Regions from separate parts of the Heliomicrobium sulfidophilum genome, predicted to be linked through region 3. Evidence: riboswitches for the same ligand, from Rfam matches in the RefSeq annotation. Region 3 holds a riboswitch; each other region holds the start of a gene.
What was found. Region 3 has a riboswitch for S-adenosylmethionine ahead of AC0CW1_RS14975 (trans-sulfuration enzyme family protein). Riboswitches for the same ligand answer to the same signal wherever they lie in the genome.
Positions count from the first base shown of each region.

Region 1: it holds a riboswitch for S-adenosylmethionine, as region 3 does, so the genes downstream of both, AC0CW1_RS16235 (homocysteine synthase) here and AC0CW1_RS14975 (trans-sulfuration enzyme family protein) in region 3, are expected to answer to the same signal.
Region 2: it holds a riboswitch for S-adenosylmethionine, as region 3 does, so the genes downstream of both, AC0CW1_RS09275 (methionine ABC transporter ATP-binding protein) here and AC0CW1_RS14975 (trans-sulfuration enzyme family protein) in region 3, are expected to answer to the same signal.

Region 1 covers NZ_JBVTZZ010000005.1:2,220,468-2,226,267, reverse strand. The annotation lists gene metX (homoserine O-acetyltransferase MetX) at 1-1,055, opposite strand, end outside; gene AC0CW1_RS16235 (homocysteine synthase) at 1,071-2,366, opposite strand; SAM riboswitch class I at 2,475-2,597, opposite strand; gene AC0CW1_RS16230 (ComEC/Rec2 family competence protein) at 2,849-3,775, shown strand; gene AC0CW1_RS16225 (hypothetical protein) at 4,011-4,415, opposite strand; gene AC0CW1_RS16220 (VanW family protein) at 4,459-5,169, shown strand; gene AC0CW1_RS16215 (MTAP family purine nucleoside phosphorylase) at 5,173-5,800, opposite strand, start outside.
Region 2 covers NZ_JBVTZZ010000005.1:749,383-755,182, forward strand. The annotation lists gene AC0CW1_RS09260 (PrkA family serine protein kinase) at 1-1,516, opposite strand, end outside; gene AC0CW1_RS09265 (MetQ/NlpA family ABC transporter substrate-binding protein) at 1,826-2,689, opposite strand; gene AC0CW1_RS09270 (methionine ABC transporter permease) at 2,758-3,411, opposite strand; gene AC0CW1_RS09275 (methionine ABC transporter ATP-binding protein) at 3,404-4,306, opposite strand; SAM riboswitch class I at 4,437-4,544, opposite strand; gene AC0CW1_RS09280 (methyl-accepting chemotaxis protein) at 4,866-5,800, opposite strand, start outside.
Region 3 covers NZ_JBVTZZ010000005.1:1,975,951-1,981,750, reverse strand. The annotation lists gene AC0CW1_RS14990 (homocysteine synthase) at 1-572, opposite strand, end outside; gene AC0CW1_RS14985 (DUF2292 domain-containing protein) at 599-997, opposite strand; gene cysK (cysteine synthase A) at 1,106-2,035, opposite strand; gene AC0CW1_RS14975 (trans-sulfuration enzyme family protein) at 2,458-3,591, opposite strand; SAM riboswitch class I at 3,739-3,843, opposite strand; gene cysK (cysteine synthase A) at 4,063-5,007, shown strand; gene AC0CW1_RS14965 (undecaprenyl-diphosphate phosphatase) at 5,086-5,800, shown strand, end outside.

The DNA of each region.
Region 1 (5,800 bases), 240 kb from region 3:
TCACAGCCGGCTTTTTTCATGATCTCAGCCATCTCGATCATATAGACGGGCGGGTAGAGCCAGTCGGAATCGACGCCGATGAAGAGCGTCCTGGCGGCGATGGAGGCGATGGCCTTTTCGTAGCCGCCACGACCGCGGCCCACATCGAGCAGGTCCATGGCCTTGCAGAGGTAGATGTAGCTGTTGGCGTCGAAGCGCTGTACCAGCTTGTCGCCCTGGTAGTGCAGGTAACTCTCGATTTCGAAGCGGTTGTCAAAATCAAAATATGCCCTGGGCTGGTTGTTCGTCATCCGCCGGCCGAAACGGGCAGTGAAGAGTTCGTCGCTCCGGTAGGTGACCATGCCGAGCATCCGAGCAATGGCGAGGCCCTGGGCCGGTCCCTTCCCAGGCGCGTAGTCGCCGCCTTTCCACTCGGGGTCGAGCATGATCGTCTGGCGCATGATTTCGTTGAAGGCGATGCCCATGGCCGTCATCCTCCCGGCCGTGGCGATAGGCAGCAGGCCGTCCATCATCTCCGGGTAGGTCACTCCCCACTCCAGCACCTGCATGCCGCCCATGGAACCGCCGGCGACGAGGAGCAGCCGCTCGATGCCCAGGTGATCGACGAGCGCCTTTTGCACCCGCACCATGTCCCGGATGGTGTAGACGGGAAAGTCCATCCCGTAGGGCCGTCCCGTCGCCGCGTTGACACTGGCCGGTCCTGTCGTTCCCCGGCATCCGCCAAGCACGTTGGAACAGATGATGAAAAAGCGGTTTGTGTCAAAGGGCTTGCCCGGGCCGATCAGGTCGTCCCACCAGCCCGGCGCCTTGTCAGCCAGTTGGTTTTTGCCGGCGGCGTGGTGGTCCCCCGTCAGGGCGTGAGCGATCAGGATGGCGTTGGAACGCTCCCGGTTCAGGACGCCGTAGGTCTCATAGACCACCGTGATGGGGCCGAACCGGCTGCCCGATTCCAGCACAAAGGCGTCGGACCCCTCGGCAAAGGTGAACGTTTGGGGTTGGACGATCAGATCCCAGTTTCTCATCAACCCCCGGTTGGCAACGGCCCCAGTGCTCATTCGGATCCCGCCTTCTTATGCCCGGCCTTCAGCGGCCCGCAGCGCCTGATCAAGGTCTTCTATCAGATCATCCGGATCTTCAAGGCCGATGGAGAGGCGCACCAGATCGGGGCTGACGCCGGCGGCGCGCAAAGCCTCCTCAGAGAGCTGGCTGTGGGTCGTCGACGCCGGGTGGATGACGAGAGACTTGGCGTCGCCCACATTGGCCAGATGGGAGAAAATCTGTAAGCTGTCGATAAAACGGCGGCCGGCTTCGACACCGCCTTTGATCCCGAAGGTAAAGATGGCGCCGGCGCCTTTGGGCAGGTATTTTTTCGCCAGAACGCAAGAGGCGTGGTCATCACATTCGGGGTAGGAGACCCAGCCCACCAGGGGGTGGTTGCGCAGGAAATCGACGATGCGGCGGGTGTTGCTCACATGGCGCTCCATCCGCAGCGAGAGGGTCTCCACTCCCTGGAGCAGCAGGAAGGAGTTAAAGGGGCTGATGCAGTTGCCCATGTCGCGCAGGAGCTGCACCCGAGCCTTGACGACGAAGGCCGCCGCTCCGATATCCTTGGCGTAGACGATGCCATGGTAGCTCGGGTCAGGGTGGGTAAAGCCGGGGAACTTTTCGTTCTGGGCCCAGTCAAACTTGCCTGAATCGACAATGACGCCGCCGATGGAGGTGCCATGGCCGCCGATGAACTTGGTGGCTGAGTAGACGACGATGTCGGCGCCGAAGTCGATGGGTCGGCAGAGGGCTGGTGTGCCGAAGGTGTTGTCGACGATGAGGGGGATGCCGGCTTCATGGGCGATGGCGGCGACTCCCTCGATGTCCAGCACATCGCACTTAGGGTTGCCGATAGTTTCGCCGTAAATCGCTTTTGTCTTTTCATTGATGGCGGCCCGGAAATTGTCAAGGTTCGAGGGATCGACGAAACGAACCTTGACGCCAAGCCGCGGCAGCGTGTGGGTGAAGAGATTGTATGTCCCGCCGTAGAGGCTCGTAGAAGCGACGATCTCGTCTCCGGTGGCGCATATGTTCAGGATCGACAAGGTGATGGCCGACTGGCCGGAGGAGAGGGCCAGGGCGCCGACGCCGCCGTCGAGGGCGGCGAGCCGTTTCTCCAGCACGTCCGTCGTCGGGTTGTCGATGCGGGTGTAGATGTGGCCGGGCTCTTTTAAGGCGAAGAGGTTAGCGGCATGCTCCACATCGCGAAAAGCATAGGATGTGGTCTGGTAAATCGGAACCGCCCGGGAAAGGGTGTCCTGGTCCGGCACATGGCCTTCGTGCAGGGCGATCGTGTCAAAGCGCCATTTTTTCTCTGTCATGGCTATGCTCCCTTCTTGTCTTTTCATCATGTAAAAACACCCTTCAAGCGGGAAAAGGGGCGGGATGCAAAAACCCCCTACGCAGACGCAGGGGGTATACTTCTATCCGCCTCATCTGCCAGAACGGGTCTCCGTCCTGAAGGAATTGGCACCATGTCGCATCAGTTCCCACCGCTGCGACGGGTTGCCGGGTTTCATCGGGCCCTTTCCCTCCACCTCTCTGGATGAGTGTATTCAATTACAGGCCAAGCCCCCATAGGGCAAGCGCTTGGAGATTATTGTACCTGTGACAGCCTTCGCCGTCAATTGAAAAAAAGAAAGGTAACGGAAAATTTACGCTTGGCGGCTTAGCGCCTTATCGCCCAAAAAGCTGGTGTTCTTTTACAAACGGATCCGCCCGCCGACCTCTTGCCCCTGCCCTCTCATGAAGGGAATAGCTCATCGCCGTGGAATTAGACAAAAAAACAAAAGGAGGCCTTCTGTTGCACCATCGATGGTTTAAACCGCTCTTCCTGTCACTGTTTCCGTTGCTGCTGGCCCTTATCCTTGCGCTCACAGGCTGTTCCAAATCGGCGCCCAACGCCAACGCTCCTGGTTCAGCAGGATCGCCATCCACTTCAACCGCCTCATCGCAACCGGCCGCCCAGGGCGTATTGAAAGTCCATTTCATCGATGTGGGACAGGCTGATTCCATCTTGCTCCAGTCTCCCGGCGGGCGTTTCGTCCTTGTCGACGGCGGCAATGTGGACGATGGTCGGCTGGTTCTCGAGTACCTGAAGCGTCAAGGGGTCAAGGAACTGGCCGCCGTCGTGGCGACTCACCCCCATGAGGACCATATCGGAGGACTGGACAAGGTCATCAAAAGCTTCCCTGTGGGACAGGTCTATATGCCGAAGGCCACGACGACCACAAAAACCTTTGAGTACTTCATTAACGCCGTCAAGGCAAGCGGCGCCAAACGTGTCGAGGCCAAAGGCGGCGTGAAACTCGATGCGCCTGATTTTAACGGCGCCTTCCTGGCTCCCAACGAGGCAAACTATGAGGAACTGAACGATTACAGCGCCGTCCTCAAAGTCACCTACGGCAAGGTGTCCTTCCTGCTGACGGGAGACGCCGAAGCGCAATCGGAAGGGGAAATGCTGGCGCGCGGCTATGACCTGAAAGCCGACGTGCTGAAGGTCGGCCATCATGGGAGCTCAAGTTCCACAACAACCTCCTTCTTGAAGGCTGTATCACCCAAATACGCCTTTATTCCTGTAGGCGAAGGCAACGACTACGGCCATCCCCATAAAAAAATCCTCGACAGACTGACCAAGGCCAATGTACAAGTCTTCCGGGCCGACAAACATGGCGCTGTGGTAGCGACCTGTGATGGGGAAAGGGTCACCTTTGAACCGGAAAAAAGGTAAATGAAGCAAAATACGTTGAAGGCGTATTCACGATCTGAGTCGGGAGCAACTCCCGGCTCATTTTTTGTTTTCACGATTCTAATCCCGCACCGATATGAATAAAAAAGTGTAGTAGGTTATTTTTTCCATTTTTCAATGGCATCTGGTAGGCCTATTTTTTCGGAGGTGATTTTTTGATTCAAGGTGGCTCTTTGAAAGGTCCTATTCGTTCCTGCTTGCTGGCCCTTGCCTTGGTTCAGGTCTTCGCTTGCAGTGACGCGGAAGCGGTTTCATCGCAAAAGGCATTCGCTCCGCAGCCATTTATCGCCGTCACCGCCACAGGGACAACACCCGGCAAGGCGTCCACCTCGACTGGCGCGGCAATCCCCGCCATATCGTCGCCCTTTGGTTCTACCTCACAATCGACGTCTAGCACCACGGGCACGTCGGGGACGATGGCCACCCCTGCCGGGACCTCAGCCGTGGCGACACCGACCGCGCCAGCAACACCGGTTCTGGAAAGGCCCTCTCTGTCAACGCCACCCAGCACGATGCCATCAACACTGCCACAACCGTCAACAGTGCAGACACCGCCACAACCATCAACATCGCAGTCACCGGCAACACCGCCCGATGCGTCAGTAGCGCCAGCACCTGGCACGGTTCCTGCAGTCCCGCCCGTTACCGTACCTGTTGCCCCCCTTTTGTCGGGAGGAACGATCACCCTGCATATCGGGGAAGAGACCTTTGCCTTCGTCCCCGGAAGAGAGATTGGCGGCGTAGAAGCCGGTAAATGGACCTACATACCCTCAAAGGACCCCAAAGAAGCGCGCATTGCCGCCGTTCTTTTTGCCGATTCTCTCCCGACCCATATCCGGGTTCGCGAAGGCGCTGTGGACATGATCACGGAAGCCTTGACTGCGGCGAGCGACGCCGAAATCGCCATCCCCTCCTGGCGCCTCGCCTCCGATGTGCTGCTTTCGATGGAGCACGTGAGCGTGGCCGGAGGTAAGAACGCCTCGGTAGCCCTTGACCACATCGACGGTTACGTGCTGCAGCCTCATCAGGTCTTTTCTTTTAATCAGGCTGTCGGCCCCCGTAAGGCGCAGAACGGTTTTGGTCCCGGCAAGGTCCTTATCGGCAATCAATACTACACCGACATGGGCGGCGGCGTCTGCTTCTCATCCACCATCGTCCATCAGGCTGTCGTCCATGCCGATGAACAAAGCGGCCTGAAAGTGGTCGAACGGCACCGGCACACCCGTCAACCGCCCTACGTGGAACCAGGCGGCGACGCCACCGTTTATTACGGCGTCATGGACTATAAATTCCGCAACGGCAACCATATGCTCGCCATCGAGAAAGTGAAGACTGACGATGGGATGGGCCTCCGCTTCTGGCGGGCCGTGAACTAATTGTTACTCGCTCCGATCGCGCAACAGCGTCGTCTTTCGCAAGGTGGCGCACTCGCAGCCGAGATGGGCTTCTCCTTGTTTTTCCGGCAACATTTCCAGGGCCATGAGCAACCGTCGCGCCGCCGGCTCTGATTCCTCATAGAAGATGTCCTTCAGTTCCTGATGGGACCAGTCGGTGATCACCCCTTCAGCGTAGTTGACCACCAGTTCAAGGCGGGCATAGCAGGCGCCGATCTCCCGGGCCAGATAGACCTCCGGCGCGACGCTCTGGCCGATGACATCGCCGCCGGCGATGCGGAAAAAGCGCACCTCCGCCGGGCTCTCAAAATGGCGGCCATCGGTGACGACGTAGTTGGAGCGGTCGAAGACGCGCCCTTTGCCGGGCAGCGCCTCGGAAGCTTTGATGAAGGCGCGGCGCAGGACCGGGCAGAAGGGCTGGCGCATGATGCAAAGGGTCGGTGTTCCCAGATCGACATCCTTGCGCAGGGAAAAGTCGATGTAATCGTGAGGGATGACAAGGTCGCGCGGGCGCAGCAGTTCATTGATCGCCCCGACGCCGCCCTCGGAGAGGATCTGTTTGACGCCGGCTTGCTGGAAGACCCAGAAGATCTGCCGCGAGGCGTCGGCCCGT
Region 2 (5,800 bases), 1.2 Mb from region 3:
TGCCGTTGCAGAAGGCCTCCACGTTGTCGAGGTAGTTGTTCAGCATGGTCCGGGCCGACTCTTCGTAGGCGTAGACGAAGGCCTTCTGGACCTCTTTTTTGGCGATATCGTCAAACTCTTTGCGCGCGATCGCGATGTAGTTGAGCAGGCGGTCTCGCTCCTCCTTGGAGATGGAGGGGTGCTGGTCAAGGCCGTCTTTGATGGCGCGCAGCACGTCGAGGGCGTTGATGCAGACCGTGTCTTTGCGAATGAGAGCCGACGAGAGGCGGTTGATGACATAGCGCGGGTCGGCACCGCTCATGCCCTCATCAAGGGCTTCGTTTTGCAGTTCGACGAGGTCTTTTTGCTTAAACCCTTCCACGTCCTCGCCGTCGTAAAGTCGCATCTTCTTCACGAGGTCCATGCCCTGTTTCTTCGATTCCTTCAGCCGAGACAGGACAGAGAAAATGGCGGCTGCCCGCAAGGCATGAGGCGCAATATGGATGTGGCGCAGGTCGGACTGGGAGATCAATTTTTCATAGATGCGGACCTCGTCGCTCACCTTCAGGTTGTAGGGCACCCGGACGACGATCATCCGCGAGATGAGGGCCTCGTTTTTCTTGTTCGATACGAAGGCCTTGTATTCGCTCTCGTTCGTGTGGGCGCAGATCAGTTCGTCGGCGGAGATGAGGGCGAATCGGCCGGCCTTGAAGTTGCCCTCCTGAGAGAGAGACAGCAGGTTCCAAAGGAATTTTTCGTCCGCTTTTAACATTTCCTGGAATTCCATCATTCCCCTGTTGGCCTTGTTCAGTTCCCCGTCAAAGCGGTACGCCCGGGGATCCGATTCTGAGCCGTACTCGGAGATGGTGGAGAAGTCGATGGAGCCGGTGAGGTCGGCGATGTCCTGGCTTTTGGGGTCGGAGGGGCTGAAGGTGCCGACGCCGACGCGGTTTTCTTCGGAGAAGAAGATCCGTTCGACAGGCACATCCTCAATACGACCGTTCCACTCCGTCTCCAGGCGCATGCGACAATGCGGGCAGAGGCTGCCTTCGATGTAGACATTGTACTCTCGTTGAAAATCCTCCCGTAGTTCTTTCGGGATCAGGTGGAGAGGCTCTTCATGCATGGGGCACCCCTTGATGGCGTAGAGGGCGCCCAGTTCGGTGCGGCTGAACCGCTCCAGGCCCCGCTTGAGCATCATGACAATGGTCGATTTGCCGCCTGAGACGGGACCCATGAGCAGGAGGATTCGCTTGCGGACCTCGGTGCGGCGGGCGGAGGAATGAAAGTACTCTTCAACGAGCGTCTCCAGCGTTTTGTCCAATCCAAACATCTCGTGGGAGAAAAACTTGTAGCGCTTGACGCCGTTGATCTCCTCCACTCCCTCCGAGACGATCATGTTGTAGATTCGGGAGTGGGCCAGTTGGGTGATGAAGGGCCGCTCCTTCACCAAATGGAGATAATCCCGGAAAGTACCTTCCCAGGCTAACTCTCTCTCCCGCTGCCGGTAGTTTTCCAATTTATTGAGAAACTCCAAATCGCTCCCCCCTGTTCTTATCCGAAGGCATGGCCAATTTCTTCCTGTATGCCGCGCCATTTGCCCCTTCACCGTTTCGGTAGCGTAGTTGGCTGGATGGTTACTTCTACCTTATGCGGGGTAGGGTGGATCAAACACAGGGGTTGTCTGAAAATACGAACGGTTCAGCCGGTAGGACGGAGCATTTAAAGGGTGTTATTCGAAAAATTTATTGGCTGTTACATCGCGCAACTTGCCACGGCGGTGATGTTTTCCGGGTCCTGGGCGGCGACGTGGCGTAACCGTCTGGGTCAAATCGAGGACAGATTTTTAAAAGGCGGGGACGACGGCCCCTTTGTACTTCTCATCGATGAACTTCTTCACTTCCGGGCTGGTGAGCGCCTTGACCAGCTTCTGGATCGCTTCGTTGTTCTCGTTGCCCTTTTTGACGACGACGATGTTCACATAGGGGGAATCCTTGCCTTCCATCGTGAGAGCGTCTTTGAGGGGGTTGAGACCGGCGCCGAGGGCGAAGTTGGTGTTGATGACGGCAATGTCGGCGTCATCGAGCACTTTGGGCAGCATGGCCGCTTCCAGTTCGGTAATGGTCAGATCCTTCGAGTTTTCTTTGATGTCTTTTGTCGTCGCCTTCACGCCGGCGTTGGGGTCCAGTTTGATGAGGCCGGCCGATTGGAGAAGCAGCAGAGCGCGTCCGCCATTGGTCGGATCGTTCGGGATGGCGACTTTGGCCTTTTCCTTCAGGTCGGCGAGGTTCTTCACTTGCTTAGAGTAAATGCCCATGGGCTCCACGTGAACGCCGGCGGCTGTCTTCAGGTCCAGCTTATGTTCGGCGGCGAAGGTGTCCAGGTAGGGCTTGTGCTGAAAGAAGTTGGCTTCCAGTTCGCCGTCAGCGAGGGCGAGGTTGGGCTGCACATAGTCGTTGAACTCGACGATCTTCAGTTCGATGCCCTCTTTGGCCAGGAGGTCTTGGGCGAGCTTGGCGATCTCAGCATGGGGCACGGGGGAGACGCCGAAGCGGATCGTTTTCGAGGCTGCCGGCTGTCCGCCAGTGCTTCCGGAACTGTTCGCCCCGGATGTGGCGCCGCAACCGGCTGCGCCGAGGGCGGCGACGGAGAGCACCAGGAGGCCGCCGATGAGGCGGGTGATTTTTTTCTGCAGCAGTTGGTTGAACATATTGTCACGACTCCTTATTTGTTTATTGCTGTGATATTGGTTGCGTTTCTCGTCTTTTTTGTCAGCGTTTATACCAGCCCGCGGCGCTTGCGGATCCGCCCGGTGAGCCAGTCGCCGAGGCTCTGAAAGATTTGCACCATGGCCACCAGTACTACGACCGTCACCCAGGTCACATCGCCGTTGTTGCGCATATAGCCTTCTCGGATCGCCAAATCGCCCAAACCACCTCCTCCCACCGCGCCGGCCATGGCCGAATAGCCGATCAAGGTGACAAAGGTGATGATGATCCCCAGCAGCAGGCCGGGGAGCGCTTCCGGCAGGAGCACCTTGCCGATAATTTGTCCCGGTGTCGCCCCCATGGCGCGGGCCGCTTCGATGATGCCCTTGTCGACCTCTTTGAGGGAGGCTTCGATGATGCGGGCTACAAAGGGGATGGCGGCGACGGTGAGGGGGACGATGGCAGCCTGGGTGCCGATGCGGCTGCCCACGAGCAACTTGGTCAGGGGCAGGATGGCCACCAGCAGGATGATGAAGGGGATGGAACGGAAAATGTTGACGGCGATAGCGAGGAAGCCGTTGACGAGCCGGTTGGGCAGAACGCCGCCCTTTTCCGTGACGACCAGGAGGATGCCCAAGGGAATGCCGAGGAGCGTCGAAAGACCTGTCGCCGCGATGACCATGTAGAAGGTCTCCCAGGTCGCCAGTAGGTATGCCTCATTCACGGTCGATCACCTCCACCTTTACATCGCGGGAGCGAATATAAGCAAGCGCCTCGTCGACCTTGACCGCTTCGCCGGTCAGTTCCAGCAGCAGCGTGCCGCAGGGTGTCTCGCGGACGGTGTCGATGTTCCCGAAGAGGATGTTGGCGTCGTCTCCCCCTTCCCGGGCGCCCCGGACGAATTCCTTGACGACAGGAGAACGGGGGTTGGTGAAGACCTCGCGCACCGGGCCGGCCTCGATGATCCTGCCGCCTTCGATGAAGGCCACCTCGTCGCAGATCTCCTGGATGACCTGCATCTCATGGGTGATCAGGACGACGGTCAGGTGGAAGCGCCGGTTGATGTCGGCGATCAGGCGCAGGATAGACTTAGTCGTCTGGGGATCGAGGGCCGAAGTGGCCTCGTCGCAGAGCAGGATCTTCGGGTGGTTGGCCAGCGCCCTGGCGATACCGACGCGTTGCTTCTGCCCGCCGCTCAGATGGGCCACATAGGTGTCTTCCTTGTCTTCCAGCCCGACGAGGGGCAGCAACTCCTTCACCCGCGCCCGGATCTGCCCTTTGTCCATGCCGGCGATCTCCAGCGGGAAGGCGATGTTCTCGCCGACGGTGCGGGAGGTGAGCAAGTTGAAGTGCTGAAAGATCATGCCGATCTGCTGGCGGAGCGCGCGCAGGCGGCCATCGTCAAAGCGGGTGATGTCCTCGCCGGCGATGATGACGCTGCCCTCGCTGGGCCGCTCCAGCATGTTGATCGTGCGAATGAGGGTGCTCTTGCCGGCGCCGCTCGGCCCGATGATGCCGTAGATCTTCCCCTTAGGGATGGTGAGGTTGATCCCGTCGATGGCTGTGAAGGGGCCCCCGGCGGTGGGAAAGACTTTTTTCAGGTTGCGGATTTCGATCATGGGTTTCTCCTCGTTTCAGTGATGTGAAAAAACTTCGGTAACATGAAAAACCTCGGTGACACGAGAAAAATGATAGAACAAAACAAAAAACCTCTTCGACAAGAAGAGGTTTTGCGCACGCTTATTCCCCTCCTTATCTCCCAGGATGCGTCGCATCCCGCAGGAATTGGCACCGTGTTATTCATAACCGGTTGCCGGGCGTCATCGGGCCAGTCCCTCAGCCATCTCTTGATAAGAAGTCCCTATTTGGTTGTCACGCGCTTGAGTATAACAAGCACAAACTTTGCTTGTCAATCTGTTTTTTCTCCTCCTCGCCTGTCCCAGGGGGAGTCGGTCTCGTCACGCCGGTGCGCCGCGCCACCTCATCGACAGCCCGGGTGATTACCGATGTCACCTCTGCCGACAACTCCGCCTCGGGTACGAGGCTTGCCAGGGAGACGATGTCCGTCCCGTGCCGGTCGTGAAAGACAGGGATGTCAAGGATTTCAGACAGCCGCTGCTCGATCTCGAAGCACTTCGGCGCAGAAATGGAGGCCTTGTCTAGCCTGACAAGGGCGCTCTAGGGGTCAAGGCGAAATTGTTTGGCTTTTTCTTGGAGCGATTGCGAGGACTGGCTGAGCTGGCTGCTGCGTTCGGCCATTTCCTCAGCCACAGCCGCCTGCTCCTGCGTAGAGGCAGCCAGTTGTTGCGAAAGGGCCGAAAACTCGCCGGCCACCCCTTCAATCACCCCGGCCGACGCATTCATCGCTTTCACGGAGGCAGAGATCAAACTGACGGCTTCCTGCATCTGACGAACGCTGCCCTCTGTGCGCATGGCCGAACCGATGACCTGCTCCAACGCTGCGGCCCCTTGCCGGATCAGGCCCACCTGCTCGCCGATCGAAGTCACGTTGGCGTTCATCAAATCGACCGTGCCCGAGGTCTCCTGCTGCATGTTGCTGACAAGGCTCGTGATTTGAGCCGCTGCTCGGGCCGATTCCTCGGCCAGCTTGCGCACTTCATCGGCGACGATGTGGAAACCGCGCCCATGCTCGCCGGCTCTCGCCGCTTCAATGGCAGCGTTCAAGGCGAGCAGATTCGTCTGCTCGGCAATGTCGGTGATGGAGGTGGTGATCACCCCAATTTCCTCGGATAGCCCGTTGAGCCGGCGAATCGCCGCCGTGCTGGCGTCGACGGACTGACTGACGCCTTGGAGGTGCTGGGACGCTTTTTCGATGGTGTCGTGGCACTGGGCTGCTGCCGCCGTCGATTGGCGGGCATCCTGCGCCAAGGTCTGTGAGGCCGCTTCCCCCTCATGGACATGCAATTCGCTGGCTCGCACATGGTCGCGAAAACGGGCGACCTCCGCCACCTGTTTGCCGGCGCCTTCCGCCAACCCTCCGACAGCTTCGGCGAGTTGTGTCGCCGCCTCACCCACCTGGTTGGCCGATTCGGTCAGGTGACAGGACGATTCGTCCAGTTGTTTTGACTCTGCCATCACCTGGCTGACGATGC
Region 3 (5,800 bases):
TAGGGCGACGGCAGGGTGTTGTCGACGACGAGCGGCAGGCCCGCTTCATGAGCGATGTCGGCAACCTTTTGGAAGTCGAGGGTGTCCAGCTTGGGGTTGCCCACCGATTCGGCGTAAATCGCTTTGGTCTTCGGCGTGATCGCCTTCCGGAAGTTCTCGGGATCCTTCGGGTCGACGAAGCGGACCGTGACGCCCAGTTTGGGGAATGTGTAGGCAAAGAGGCTGTATGTTCCGCCGTAGAGGCTGTTGGCCGCCACAATCTCGTCGCCGGCGTGGGCGATGTTCAACAGGGCCAACGAGATGGCGGCCTGCCCCGACGAGACGGCGAGGGCGGCCACACCGCCTTCCAGGGCGGCGATGCGCTGTTCTAGCACGTCGGTGGTGGGGTTCATGATACGCGTATAGATGTTGCCGAACTCTTTCAGACCGAAGAGATTGGCGGCGTGATCGGTGTCCTTGAACACGTAGGACGTGGTCTGGTAGATGGGAACGGCCCGGGATCCAGTGGTAGGATCGACGGCCTGACCGGCGTGAAGGGCTTTCGTGAAAAATCCTTTTTCAGCAGCGCTCATCAGAGTAAAACCTCCTGTATATTATTTTAGATTCCATCGCCGTACAGCCCTTCAAGCAGCGGGAAGCGGCGTTTCTCGGTCCGTTCGATCTGAACGATGCGGCCCTTTTGAATGACGATGACCACCTCACCGTAGCGGAGTCCCACCACGGCTTCGATGATCCGCCGGCGCAGACTTGATGGTCCCTGTCCCTGCGACGGCACATCAACCGTTTCCGGGGCTGCCGCTTTGGCGCTCTTTATCCCCTCGTCAGAGTCGAAGCGTATCTTCTCCAGCTTGTTCATCTGGATGATGTGGGCGTCTTGCAGCACCAGCGTCACCGTGCCGAAGATCATAGCGCGAATCTCCTTCTCGATCCGGGCCAACACCTCTTGGGGGATTGACGGAGGTTCCTGGGCGCTCCTGAGTTCGCTTCGTTTTACCACACCTATCCCCCCACCCCAATCTTCACTAATCCGACTTGATTACTTTAATTTAAGGTGAGTATAGGACGTGCAGGAATCAAATGTCAATAGTGTCTTTCCCGCTGTTGATTACATCTCTTGGAAGAGGGGGGTGCTCAGATAACGTTCCCCCGTGTCGGGCAGGACAACGACGATGAGTTTACCAGCGTTTTCCCGCCGCTTGGCAATCTGCAAGGCGGCGTAGGCTGCCGCGCCGGAGGAGATCCCTACGAGAATGCCTTCCTCCCGGGCGATCCGCCGGCTCGTTTCAAAAGCCTCTTCATTGCGAACCTTGTAGATCTCGTCAGCCACCTCCAGGTTCAGCACAGGGGGAACGAAGCCAGGTCCGATGCCTTGAATCTTGTGGGGCCCCGGTTGGCCGCCCGAGAGCACCGGCGAGTCGAAGGGTTCGACGGCGATCACCTGGAGACCGGGCTTGCGCGCCTTCAGCGCTTCTCCCACACCGGTGATGGTGCCGCCGGTGCCGACGCCGCCGACGAGGATATCGATCTTTCCATCCGTGTCGGCCCAGATCTCTTCAGCCGTCGTGGCGCGGTGAATTTTCGGGTTGGCGGGGTTGTTAAACTGCTGGGGAATGAAGGCATTGGGGATCTGGGCGGCCAGTGCCTCGGCCCGGCGCACGGCGCCTTTCATGCCTTCCGTTCCTGGGGTGAGCACCAGTTCGGCACCATAGGCTTTCAGCAGGTTCCGGCGCTCGATGCTGAAGGTCTCCGGCATGGTCAGGATGACTCGGTAGCCGAGGGCAGCCGCCACAAAGGAGAGAGCGATGCCGGTGTTGCCGCTGGTCGGCTCGATGATCACCGAGTCTTTATGGAGCAGCCCTTTTTCCTCGGCGTCTTTGATCATGGCGTAGCCGATGCGGTCTTTGACACTGCCGCCGGGATTGAAGTACTCCAGCTTGGCGACTACATCCGCTTCCACACCTTTGGCGACGCGATTCAACCGCACCAGGGGGGTCTTGCCGATCAGGTCAGTGATATTGTTGGCGATTTTAGCCATGGAAAACATCCTCCTTATCAATTCGTATCAATTTGCGTTACCTTCGTTCACATGGCTGGCGGCGTGTCCGGCAGGAGCCTCAGGCCGCTTAACAAAAACACCCATGAAAGAAACACCTATATATCCAAAGGTTTTTGAAATCCCGTTCATCCTTTACCTCGGCCGGCGTGAACTGCCTCGTAGCCAACAGACCGGGAAATCGAATACCGTCCATACCACTCCCCCTTACCAAGACAAAAAGAGGCCAAGGGCTTCGATTCCATGTTTGGATCGAAGCGCCTCGGCCTCCGGTCTATCCGGTCAGCGTCGGTTAATCCCGAGTTATTTGATTTATATTTATAATATTAAAGACTGGCAGGTTATCTGTCAATGATCATTTTTGTAGGCAGGCAAGTTTTTTTCTGAGAGGACGCTCGCTCCTCTCAGGCCAAGGCCTGGGACAGGTCATAAATCAGATCGTCGACGTTTTCAATCCCGACGGACAATCGCAGTAGACAGTCGGTGACGCCACAGCGTCGGCGGATGTCTTCAGGGATATCGCCGTGGGTCTGGCGGGCTGGAAAGGTGAGCAGCGATTCGACGCCGCCCAGGCTTTCAGCAAAAGCGATCAATCGGATCCGTGACAACACCTCCGGGATTTTTGCGGCATCATGGAGGGTAAAGGAGATCATCGCCCCAGGACCGGAGGCTTGTTGAAAATGAACCTCCCTGCCCGGGTGGTTGTCGAGGCCGAGATAGTAAACCTGATCGACGGCAGGGTGCGCTGCCAGCCAGCGGGCGATGGCGGTCGCATTTTCCTGCGCCCGGTCGAGGCGCAATCCCAAGGTCTTCATGCCGCGCACAAGCAGCCAGGAATCAAAGGGACCGAGGACGGCGCCAGAGGCGTTTTGATAGAAGGCCAATTTTTCGCCGAGGTCCTCTCGGGCCGCTACGGCGAGCCCGGCCACGACATCGTTATGGCCGCCCAGGAACTTGGTGCCGCTGTGGATGACGATGTGAGCGCCCCATTCGATGGGCCGCTGCAGGTAGGGACTCATGAAGGTGTTGTCAACGATCAGCAGGAGGCCCTGTTCGTCGCAAATCCGCCGAATCTCTCGCAGGTCCGTGATCTTCATCGTCGGGTTGGTGGGCGTCTCGATCAAGATGGCCTTTGTGCGCGACGTGACGGCGGTTCTCACCTGTTCAGGGTCGCTCGTATCTACATAATCGGCCGTGAGACCCCAGGGACGATAGACCTGCTCCAGCAGCCGGTAGGTCCCGCCATACAAGTCTTCACAAAGGATCAAGTGGTCGCCAGAGCCGAAAAGGGAGAGGACAGCGGTGATCGCCGCCAAACCAGAAGCGAAAGCCAGACCGCGCCGGCCACCTTCGAGGCGGGCGATCAGTTCTTCCAGGACCTGCCGCGTCGGATTGCCAGAGCGGCTGTAGTCAAAGCCGGTGCTTTCCCCTAAAGCCGGGTGTCGGAAGGTCGCGCTCTGGTAGATGGGAAAACTGACAGCGCCAGTGCCGGCATCTTTACCGTTGCCTCCTTGGGCTAACAGTGAATCGATATGCATGTCAGAACCTCTCCTTAATAACCTGATTAATGATTCATTTTCAATCTCATTTCGAGCTTTTCGCCCATTTTTTCTTGGGGCTTGTTCCGATAGCCACGCAAAAACGGCCTCCTCTGAAAGAGAAGACCGTCATCAGCCGCACGGCATGTCTTATCTTTCAGGGTTTCCCCTGCAGGAATTGGCACCATGCAGGCATGCCTGCTGGTTGCCGGGCTTCATCGGGCCAGTCCCTCCACCAACTCTTGATAAGAGCATCATATTCGATTTTTCCAGTGTGAACCGGATTGACTATACATTAACAGGAAGAATAGCCAGGCGTCAAGGGTTTTTTCGCCAGTTGAACAAATACTTTTCTTTGCGAAAAACCTCCCTTTCCTTGACAGGATTCCCCACCGCTTCTATCATGGAGTCTAGTAAATATAAGATATTCCGACTTAGATAGTTGGTTTTGCAGCAAGGAGTGTGGTATCGATGGAACGGATCGCCCAGGATGTGACCGCGTTGATCGGAAATACGCCGATGGTCCGACTGCGCCGGATTCTCAGCGCCGCCAATGACGGTGATGCTGCGGCAGAGATCATCGCCAAGCTGGAGTACTTCAACCCCGGCGGCAGCGTCAAGGACCGCATCGGCCTGAACATGATCATGGATGCTGAAGAACGGGGCCTGTTGAAACCGGGCGCCGTCATCGTCGAACCGACGAGCGGCAACACAGGCGTCGCCTTGGCCATGGTGGCTGCTGTTCGCGGCTACCGGCTCATCCTGACCATGCCGGAGACGATGAGCGTCGAGCGACGCAACCTTCTCAAGGCCTTTGGCGCCGAACTGGTCCTCACCCCAGGCGCCGAGGGGATGCGCGGCGCCGTCCAACGGGCGGAGCAGATCGTCCAGGAGACTCCCGGCGCAATCATGCCCCAACAGTTCGCCAACCCGGCCAATCCGGCCATTCACGAGGTGACCACCGGCGAGGAGATCTGGCGGGACACCGATGGCCGGGTCGACATCTTCATTGCCGGCGTCGGCACCGGCGGCACGATCACGGGAACGGCCAAAACGCTGAAACAGAGAAACCCTAACCTCCAGGTCATCGCTGTCGAGCCGGCCGGATCGCCCGTCTTGTCGGGCGGCAAGCCGGGACCCCACGGGATTCAGGGCATTGGCGCCGGCTTCATTCCTGATGTTTATGAGAAGGGGTTGATCGACGAAGTCCTGCAGGTCGTCGATGGGGACGCCCTCGCCACCAGCCGCCGCTTGGCCCGGGAGGAAGGTCTGCTCGTAGGCATCTCGGCTGGCGCCGCCGCCTTCGCCGCCATCGAAGCGGCGAAACGACCGGAGAACGCTGGAAAACGCATCGTTGTACTCCTTCCCGATACAGGAGAGCGCTATCTGAGCACCAGCCTGTTTTATGAAGGGTAAAATCGCCTTTTTCCGTTGACTTTAGGGCCAGGCTCCCCTTATTGTAGGAGAGGAATCTGATTGGTTGGGGGCAATGCCATGGAAAACTTGTATCTCATCGCCGTCATTCTCGGCATCGTGGAAGGTCTTACCGAATTCATCCCCGTGTCGTCGACAGGGCACATGATCCTCGTCGGCAGCCTCCTTGGCTTTGAAGGAGATAAGGCGGCCACTTTCGAGGTCTTTATCCAGTTAGGCGCCATCCTGGCGGTGCTCGTCCTCTACCGGGACCGCTTCTTGAACCTGATCCTGAACCTCTTCGCCGACGGCATCCGATTTGATGACCGTGGTTTCAACGTCTGGCATGTGGCTATCGCCATGGCGCCGGCTTGCCTCTTCGGCTTCCTCTTTCATAAGTCGATTAAGACCTATCTCTTTTCCGATAAGACGGTCGTCATCGGCCTCGTCCTGGGCGGCCTCCTCATGCTGGCTGCCGCCTGGTGGCGCGGTCCCCGTCGCCCCATTGACGATCTCGAACGGATTAACTACCGCCAGGCGCTCTTTGTCGGCCTTATCCAGTGCCTCTCCCTATGGCCCGGTTTTTCCCGCTCCGGCGCCACCATCGCCGGCGGGATGCTGGCCGGGATGACCTCAGCGGTGGCCGCCGAGTTCTCCTTCATCGTCGCTGTGCCGATGATGGCCGTGGCCACCGGCTACGACATGTTGAAGTCCTATCAATACCTCGAATCGACTGACCTGCCCCTCTTTGCCCTGGGCTTTGTCGTCTCCTTCGTCGTCGCCTGGGCGGCAATCG